Regions from separate parts of the Salinicola endophyticus genome, predicted to be linked through region 2. Evidence: predicted binding sites of a transcription regulator. Region 2 holds the regulator's gene; the other holds the start of a gene.
The links. Region 2 encodes sigma-54, which starts transcription at its own class of promoters, with help from an activator protein. Its sites were predicted from a motif close to TGGCACNNNNNTTGCTNT; they were not measured.
Positions count from the first base shown of each region.

Region 1: the regulator sigma-54 is predicted to act here: its motif matches at 2,675-2,692, upstream of ABV408_RS00925 (P-II family nitrogen regulator).

Region 1 is NZ_CP159578.1:203,798-208,269, reverse strand. Features, by position in the region: gene ABV408_RS00940 (hypothetical protein) at 1-315, opposite strand, end outside; gene ABV408_RS00935 (DNA (cytosine-5-)-methyltransferase) at 312-1,505, opposite strand; gene ABV408_RS00930 (accessory factor UbiK family protein) at 2,127-2,444, opposite strand; gene ABV408_RS00925 (P-II family nitrogen regulator) at 2,730-3,068, shown strand; gene ABV408_RS00920 (ammonium transporter) at 3,097-4,347, shown strand.
Region 2 is NZ_CP159578.1:1,623,270-1,627,741, forward strand. Features, by position in the region: gene rapZ (RNase adapter RapZ) at 1-672, opposite strand, end outside; gene ABV408_RS07390 (PTS sugar transporter subunit IIA) at 680-1,159, opposite strand; gene hpf (ribosome hibernation-promoting factor, HPF/YfiA family) at 1,170-1,478, opposite strand; gene ABV408_RS07400 (RNA polymerase factor sigma-54) at 1,594-3,018, opposite strand; gene lptB (LPS export ABC transporter ATP-binding protein) at 3,224-3,949, opposite strand; gene lptA (lipopolysaccharide transport periplasmic protein LptA) at 3,981-4,472, opposite strand, start outside.

The DNA.
Region 1 (4,472 bases), 1.4 Mb from region 2:
TGCTCCGACCTCAAGCCCAAGAATCGGATCAGTTACGGTAACATCAATTCGCTTGGAAGTTCCCGACCCGAGAGGAGTTAACGGCTCTGTGCCGCTCTCTAAGGAGTCTGGAAGGATGCGCTTTTTACGTAAATCTGATTTTCGAAATTGATCAGCAATGGCAACCGCACAAGCATTCGCGAAGTTCTCACTCCAATGCCGCTTTCCATTTTGATCATCACTTTCGTTTCGATCACCTGCGTGCTCCAAGGCCCGAACGATCCCGGGTTCTGGATCAAGATCAGCCCAGCGATTAGGTTCTTGATTATCGATCATGCGTTGGCAATTTTTCTTAAGTGTGGTCGCTGACTAACAATGTCTTTAGACTGCGGGGTAGTTAGCTCGACGTGCTCTTTCACGTCTGAGAGAAAATCAGAGTTGAACCTCAAGGATGAGCGTAAGGCACGCTTGAGGAATCCAGCCGAAGCTCGATGAGAAAGGGGGCTCAGCACCTCCGGTGTCAGAACGTCTGTTAGGTGCTGATACGTACGCTGCACAGGCCAATGAGAGGCTTTGAATTCCCAAATCTGACCATTCGCACCATAGGCTGCATCAGGCCAGCGACTCCCTGGTCTCAGCAAAGAGCTTTCCACAACCACATCGCCAAGGTTGTATAGACGCCCAACAAGCCAGTCAGAGACGCCAACAGTCACAGCATTCCCGACCAACTTCCAGCGTGGTCCTTTTTTAGAGCCAACTTGTGCCTTTTCGGTCCATCCTCTTTCGAAGCCTTGGAGTACCTCTGCATCTTCAATCGAAGGGATTACCAGCTTCATGCCAGGAGCATTGTCCGGTAACCAGATCCCGGGGGGAGAAGGTATCCCCAAACCTGAACCGCCCTTCAATGGAGGCACTGCATCTTGGGCCCAACCAAGCCCCCGGAGCCCCTCAGTCCAGTAGAAGCCATAGGCATCGGAGCGAAGGTGCGAGTTGCCAGGCTCTCCCGCATCGTCCGCAAAGAGAACATTGCGAGGATCGTGGCGGCGCGATGCAACAAACAGAACTCGGTGACGACGCTGTGGAACACCAGAAAACTGGGAGTTCACCAGGCGGTAAGCCCAACTGAAGCCCAGCTCCTCCAGCTTCGAGACAAGAAATGCCATCGCTTGGCCCTTGTTTAGGGCGAGCATGTTGCGGACATTCTCTAGGACTAACCATTCTAAGTCTCTGCTCTCAAGGAGCCGGAAAACGTGCGAGACAAGTCCTGATTCTTTGCCAGAGATCCCAGCGGTTCGTCCTGCCTGAGAAAGATCAGTGCATGGGAAGCCTGCCGTGACGATCTCCACTCCATCAGGCAAGTGTTCCAGATTGGCAATGTCCTCCCAGACCGGAACATCGGGGAAGTGCGATTGGAGAACGGTCCGGGACGAATCCCAGACGTCACAAAGAAGCTCGGTTGGGACGTTACGCTGATGGAATGGGAGCTCTAGCCCACCGATACCACTGAACAGTCCAGCTATGCTCACTTCGCGAGCCCCCACGGCTTATCTGAATGTATAGCCAGTACTTTACCACTAGCCTCCGGGAGATACATCGACCTAGCGGTACAGAATACACCAAGGAATATAAACACTTGAATAAAAAGCAATTTTCACATAGAGCCATGCGCAGAGCATGCTCAAATCATGGCGCCATGACTCGACTACTTCCAGCGTCAGACTCGCCTTTTGTAGGCACTTGAGAAAAACCAAGCGTGCGACAACGTACCAAGCTGGTGCATGAGTCGACACCCAAGGCCTTGCAGATGCTCCTACCCTTCACCAAATTCTCCGCCTCTAACAGCCCCCCGGCAGGCCGTTGCTGAGGTGCATTTCGATCAGCACTTGCGGCGCCTCGAGCCCGAGGCTGGCGCGCGTGCGCACGATGGCTAGGGTCATGTCGCCTCCGTGACGGCGCGTCCCGGCAGATGCCCGGGACGCAGGCGGGCCGGCGGCTCGTCACCGCCGGCCCGTGCAGGATAAGGGGCCGATTATCCTGTTATCGCCTTCATCACCCGACCCTTTAGCACTAGCGCCCCGATACCCTGCGCGAGTCTTAGCTTACGCAGGGCTGTCTATCCCCCCGCTCAGGGCTGTTCACCAACCCGCTCAGGGCTGTACGCCATCGCCGCTGCCGTCGGTATCGTCCTCGGCCAGCGCCGCGTCGGGCTGGGAGGCGCGCTCGCTGTACAGGGCGTTCTCGAGCGCCGCCACCTGCGCTTCCAGCGCCTCGACCCGCTCCCGGGTACGGGTGAGCACGTCCATCATGATGTCGAAGTCCTCGCGCGAGACGATATCCATGCGCTCCATGGCGCCGCGCAGTACGCCCTGGACGTTGCGCTGGATGTCGCCCGGGGCCTGGGAGGCGCCCTGCAGCTTGTCGCCGATCTGCTTGGCCAGACGCTCGAAACGGTCGTGTGTCGACATGGTGTGATCTCCTGATTCGTGACTGCCCTTCAGCATACGCAAACTGCGCCACTGGCGCCCGCGCCAGATGCCTGCCGGCGGCACGATTCGCCAGCGCGCCTTCTCAGTGCAACGGCATGTGACACACGCATCAATTTGGTGCGACTAGCCGCGCGCATGTTCGGCATGCCAAGCGCCCCCGCCCCGAAGTCGCGAACTAAGTTAATGATTTTAAAGACGTTATTTTCGGATGGCACGGCTTCTGCATGGTCGCTTCAGGCGCAAGCCGACTACGGGAGACAAGGGATGAAGCTCATCACCGCCATCATCAAACCCTTCAAGCTCGATGACGTGCGCGAGGCGCTGGCCGACAACGGCGTCCAGGGCATCACGGTCACCGAGGTGAAGGGCTTCGGCCGTCAGAAAGGCCACACCGAACTCTATCGCGGCGCGGAATATGTCGTCGACTTCCTGCCCAAGGTGAAGATCGAGGTCGCCGTCGATGACGATCGCGTCGACGGGGTACTGGACGCTATCCGCGAGGCCGCCAACAGCGGCAAGATCGGTGACGGCAAGCTGTTCGTCACGCCACTCGAAGACGTCATCCGGATTCGTACCGGGGAACGCGGGGCCGACGCCGTATAAAACGGCGCGGAACGAGGAGACACACAGAATGAACGATCAAGTCGTACAACTATCCTATGCGCTCGACACCTTCTATTTTCTGGTGACCGGCGCCCTGGTGATGTGGATGGCGGCTGGCTTCGCCATGCTCGAGGCGGGCCTGGTGCGCGCCAAGAACACCACCGAGATCCTGACCAAGAACGTCGTTCTCTACGCCATCGCCTGTACCATGTACCTGCTGGTCGGCTACCACATCATGTACTCCAGCGAGAGTGGCGGCGTCATCCCCAGCCTGGGCTTCCTGATCGGCGCCGAGCACAGCGTCAGTGACGTGATGAGCAGCGGCGGCGACGTCTACTACTCGGCCCGCTCCGACTTCTTCTTCCAGGTGGTGTTCGTCGCTACCGCCATGTCGATCGTCTCCGGCGCCGTGGCCGAACGCATGAAGCTGTGGGCGTTCATGGCCTTCGCGGTGGTCATGACCGGCTTCATCTACCCGGTTCAGGGCTACTGGAAATGGGGCGGTGGCTTCCTCGACGCCGCCGGCTTCCAGGATTTCGCCGGCTCCGGTGTGGTCCACCTGTGCGGCGCTACCGCCGCGCTGGCCGGTGTACTGCTGCTGGGTGCGCGCAAGGGCAAGTACGGCAAGAACGGCGCCATCTACGCCATTCCCGGCGCCAACCTGCCGCTGGCCACGCTGGGTACTTTCATCCTGTGGCTGGGCTGGTTCGGCTTCAACGGCGGCTCCGAGCTGATGGTCTCCAACGTCGATGAAGCCAACGCGGTCGCCCAGGTGTTCGTCAACACCAACGCCGCCGCAGCCGGTGGCGTGATCGCCGCGATCATCCTGGCCAAGCTGTGGTTCCGCAAGGCCGACCTGACCATGGCCCTCAACGGTGCCCTGGCCGGCCTGGTCGCGATCACTGCCGAGCCGCTGGCCCCCACCGCGCTGGGTGCGACGCTGATCGGTGCGGTCGGTGGTCTGCTGGTGGTGTTCGCCATCGTGACTCTCGACAAGCTCAAGATCGACGACCCGGTCGGCGCCATCTCGGTGCACGGCGTGGTGGGTGTCTGGGGCCTGATCGCGGTGCCGTTCTCCAATACCGATGCCTCTTTCGGCGCGCAGCTGCTGGGCATCGCCTCGATCTTCGCCTGGACCTTCATCGCCAGCCTGGTGGTCTGGGGCATCCTCAAGGCGATCATGGGCCTGCGCGTCTCCGAAGAAGAAGAGTACGAAGGTGTCGATATCGCCGAGTGCGGTATGGAGGCCTATCCTGAATTCAACGTCGGCAAGAAGTGAGCCGATTCACCGAGTGAGCTGGCGTGCTCCCCTGGCCCCCTTCGGGGGGCCTTTTTTCATTCCCGCACATCGCGGTGTATGTTTAAGATAGAGTGAGCCGCCGGGCAGTCGTCAGAGGCGCTAGG
Region 2 (4,472 bases):
GGCCATGGCGTGCACGTCGGGGTACTGCTCGAGAAAGGTGACGATCTCGTCGTCACGGCCGTCGAAAGCGCGCAGCGTCGGGTCCCAGAAAGGGTTGGGGAGGCAGCGCACGTCGAACACCATGTCGGCATCCAGCGGCACACCGCGCTTGAAGCCGAACGATTCGAAGGTCAGCGTGAGGCGGCCGCCGCTGTGCCGTGCCACCTGTTCGCTGATACGTGCACGCAGGTCGTGGACCGACAGGCCGCGGGTATCGATCACCAAATCGGCGACCCGCCGGATCGGTGCCAGGTAGGTCTGCTCGTTGTCGATCGCCTCGGCCAGCGTCATGTCGTTGCCGCGGGTCAGCGGGTGACGACGGCGCGTGGCCGAGTAGCGTTCGAGCAGCACCTTGGCGTCGGCGGTGAGATAGACCACCTGGGTATCGATGCCGCGTTCGCGCACGCCTTCGAGCAGAACCGGAAAGCGCTCCAGCGCCTCCGGCAGGTTGCGTGCATCGATGCTCACCGCCACGTTGGGTCGTGAGGGCGGAGCGGCTCTGAGCTCGTCGATCAGCGGCGCCAGCAGATTGGCCGGCAGGTTGTCGATGGCGTAGTAGCCGAGATCCTCGAGCGCTTGCAGCGCAATGGACTTTCCCGACCCCGAGCGGCCGCTGATGATGACGAGTCGCATGCAGTCTCTATCCGTCTTCGCTGTCCTGATGATGGCGGATGGCGTCGATCAGCGTGTCGTGGAGCGCGCGCTGCGAGCCGGCCTGACGCAGCTTCTGGCGCACGCTGCTCTGATTCATGATGCCGGCGACCTCGGCCAGCAGCGAAAGATGGGCATCGTCTGCCTCCTCCGGCACCAGCAGCACGAACACCAGGTCCACCGGCTCGCCGTCGATGGCATCGAAGTCGATGGCATCCTCGAGGCGCATGAAGCCGGCCAGCGGGGTCTTGCAGTGCGGGCTGCGCGCGTGCGGAATGGCGACCCCGTTGCCGATGCCTGTGCTGCCCAGACGCTCGCGGCCGATCAGGCGGCTGAAGACCTCCTGACTGTCCAGGCTGGGCGTATTCTGGGCGATGAAGGTGCTGAAGAATTCCAGCAGACGCTTTTTGCTGCCCCCCGTCACACCGTAGAGGGTGCGCTCGGGGGGCAGGATGGTTTCCAGAGTGATCATCGGGGAATTAGCGGGCGCCTGCGCCTTGCGCGCGGGCCTGTGCCTTCTCTTTGTGTTTGACCAGTTGGCGGTCCAGCTTGTCGGTCAGGGCATCGATCGCGGCATACATGTCGATATCGCTGGCTTCGGCATGAATATCGCCGCCCGCTGCGTGTAGCGTGCAAGCCGCTTGCTGACGCTCTTTCTCGATGCTCAACGTCACCTGAACGTTGGTGATGTTGTCGTAGTGGCGCTCCAGACGTGCGAGTTTCTCGTCGACGTAGTCCCGCAGGGCGTCGGTCAGTTCGACATGATGGCCGGTGACGTTCACTTGCATGGCGCGCTCCTGTTGCGGCTTATGTGGCACCTCTGATTGTAACCCTTTTCTCCGCGCTGCAAAGGGATCGCGGACGATTGATCGCCCTGCGCTGGCGAGAATTCTAAAAACCCATTCAAGACAATCGCTTGCGTTCACTGGAGGCGGGGATGCCCATGGCCTCGCGGTACTTGGCTACGGTGCGCCGGGCGACGCTGATATCGGCCTGCGCCAATAGCTCCACCAGCTTGCTGTCGGAGAGCGGCTTGCGCGGCGACTCCTCGCCGATCAGCTTCTTGAGGCGTGCCCGAATCGCGGTGCTGGAGACGCTGTCGCTCTCGCCGCGCTGGCCCACCTGGCTGGAGAAGAAGTACTTGAGCTCGAACACCCCGCGCGGGGTGTGGATGAACTTCTGCGTGGTCACCCGCGAGATGGTGGATTCGTGCATGTCGACGCTGGTGGCGATGTCGGCCAGGATCAGCGGTTTCATCGCCTCTTCGCCGCGCTCGAGGAAGTCGACCTGGCGCGCCATGATTTCGCGCCCCACCCGCAGCAGGGTGTCGTTACGGCTGGAGAGGCTCTTCATCAGCCAGCGTGCCTCCTGCAGGTGCTGGCGCAGGAAGGTGTTGTCGTCGCTCTTGTCGGCGCGCCGGATCAGGGCGGCGTAGTCGGGCTGGATGCGCAGCCGCGGCAGTGCCTCGGCGTTGAGCTCGATGCGCCAGCCGTCGCGGGTCAGGCGCGCCACCAGGTCGGGGATCACGTAGTCCTGCTGGCCGTGGTCGAAGACCTGGCCGGGGCGCGGGTCGAGGGTGCGGATGGTGGCGATGACGCGGTCGAGCTCGGCATCCTCGAGGCGCAGGCGGCGCTTGAGCTGGCGCCGGTCGTCGCCGGCCAGCGCCTCCAGGAACTGGCGTACCAGACGCTTGGCCTGGGGCAGCAGCGGGGTGTCTTCGGGCAGGGCGCCGAGCTGTAGCAGCAGGCATTCGCGCAGGTCGCGGGCGCCCACGCCGGTGGGATCGAACTGCTGCAGTCGCAGCAGCACACGCTCGACATCGGCGCTGGTGACGGCTTCGGATTGCTGTGCGCGCAGCCCCGCGGCGAGCTCGTCGAGGGAGCCCTCGAGATAGCCATCGGCGTTGATGGCGTCGATCAGACACTCGCCGATGAGCCGTTCGCGGGAGGAGAACTCGCCCATGGCAAGCTGCCAGGCGAGATGGTCGTGGAGCGTGGTGCCGGCGGCGTTGCGCTCCAGATCCGGCCACTCGTCGGCGCCGGCCGGAGCGGCGCTGGCGGCGATGTCCTGATAGGTGTCGCTCCACTCGCTGTCGAGGGCGAGCTCCTCGGGAATGTCGCTGGCCCAGTCCTCCTCGGGCGTCTCGCTGACCGCCTGCTCGGCATACTCTTCATCCAGCTCGAGCATGGGATTGGTCTCGAGCGCCTGCTGGATCTCCTGGCGCAGATCGAGCGTCGACAGCTGCAGCAGCTGGATCGCCTGCTGTAGCTGTGGCGTCATCGTCAGCTGGGCGCCGACGCGCAGTTGCAGTGAAGGTTTCATGGACATGGCATGGACACACATGGGGCAGCGGTGGCCGCCGGTCGATAGGATAACCCTACGTTACTGACTGCCCCGGCGGGATGCAACGCTTTGAGCGCTAACTTTATGCAAGAATTATGCCACGGTGCGTTCGGATGGGGCCTGCGGCGGCTTCGAGAGGGGCCCGGCCCGCCGCGGTGGCGCAGCGGGCTGGGAAGGGGGCAGTGCGACCTTAGAGGCGGAACTCGTGCCCCAGATAGACATCCCGCACGCGTTGGTTGTCGAGAATCGCCTCGGGGCGCCCCTCGGCGATGATCTGGCCATCGCCGACGATATAGGCGTTGTCGCAGATATCGAGCGTCTCGCGCACGTTGTGATCGGTGATCAGTACGCCGATCTCGCGATCGCGCAGCTGGCGGATGATGTTCTTGATATCGCCCACCGAGATCGGATCGACCCCGGCGAAGGGCTCGTCGAGCAGCACGAAGGCGGGCTCGGTGGCCAGTGCCCGGGCGATCTCCACCCGGCGCCGCTCGCCGCCGGAGAGCGACATGCCCAGATTGTCGCGGATATGGTCGACGTGGAAATCGCCGAGCAGCTGCTCCAGGCGGTCGCGGCGCCCGGCGCGGTCGAGATCCTTGCGCGTTTCCAGAATGGCCATGATGTTGTCGGCGACACTGAGCTTGCGGAAGATCGAGGCCTCCTGCGGCAGATAGCCGATGCCGGCGCGGGCGCGTTCGTGCATCGGCGCGCGGCTCAGATCACGATCGTCGATGTGCACGCTGCCGGCGTCGGATTTGACCAGGCCCACGATCATGTAGAAGGACGTGGTCTTGCCGGCACCATTGGGACCGAGCAGGCCGACGATGCTGCCCTGGCGCAGGGTCAGGCTGAAGTCGTGGACGACTCGACGCCCCTTGTAGCTCTTGGCCAGGTGGGCGGCCGTTAGCGTTTTCATCGCTTTCTTCCTTGCCTCGCGAAAGGGGGCGTCACTGGGTCTGCTGACGTGGCGTGAGCGTCATGCGCACGCGGCCATCACCGCTGCCGTCGCCACTGGTGCTGGAGCGGGCGTTGACTCGGCGCGAGTTGAGATAGTACTCGACGTAGGCGCCGTCGAAGGTGTCGCGTGCCTGGTGCAGCTCGGCGTTGCCGATCAGCTCGACCCGGCGCTCGGCGGCGTGATAGATGATCTTGTCGCCCCAGCCCTTGACCAGGGCTTCGTCGGGGGCAGGCTTCTGCTCCAGATAGGCGCGCTGATCACCGCCGCCGGTGGCGGTCACCAGGCTTACTTCGCCGTTCTTGCCGCGCTTGATCTCCACTCGCGCGGCCTTGAGCTGCATGCTGCCCTGCTGCATGTCGACCTTGCCGGTGTAGACCGCGGTGCCTTGGCGATCGTCGAGTTCGAGCTGGTCGGCGGCGATCTCGATCGGCGCCGAGGCGTCGCTCTCCAGCGCCAGGGCGGGCAGGCTGGAGAGTCCCAG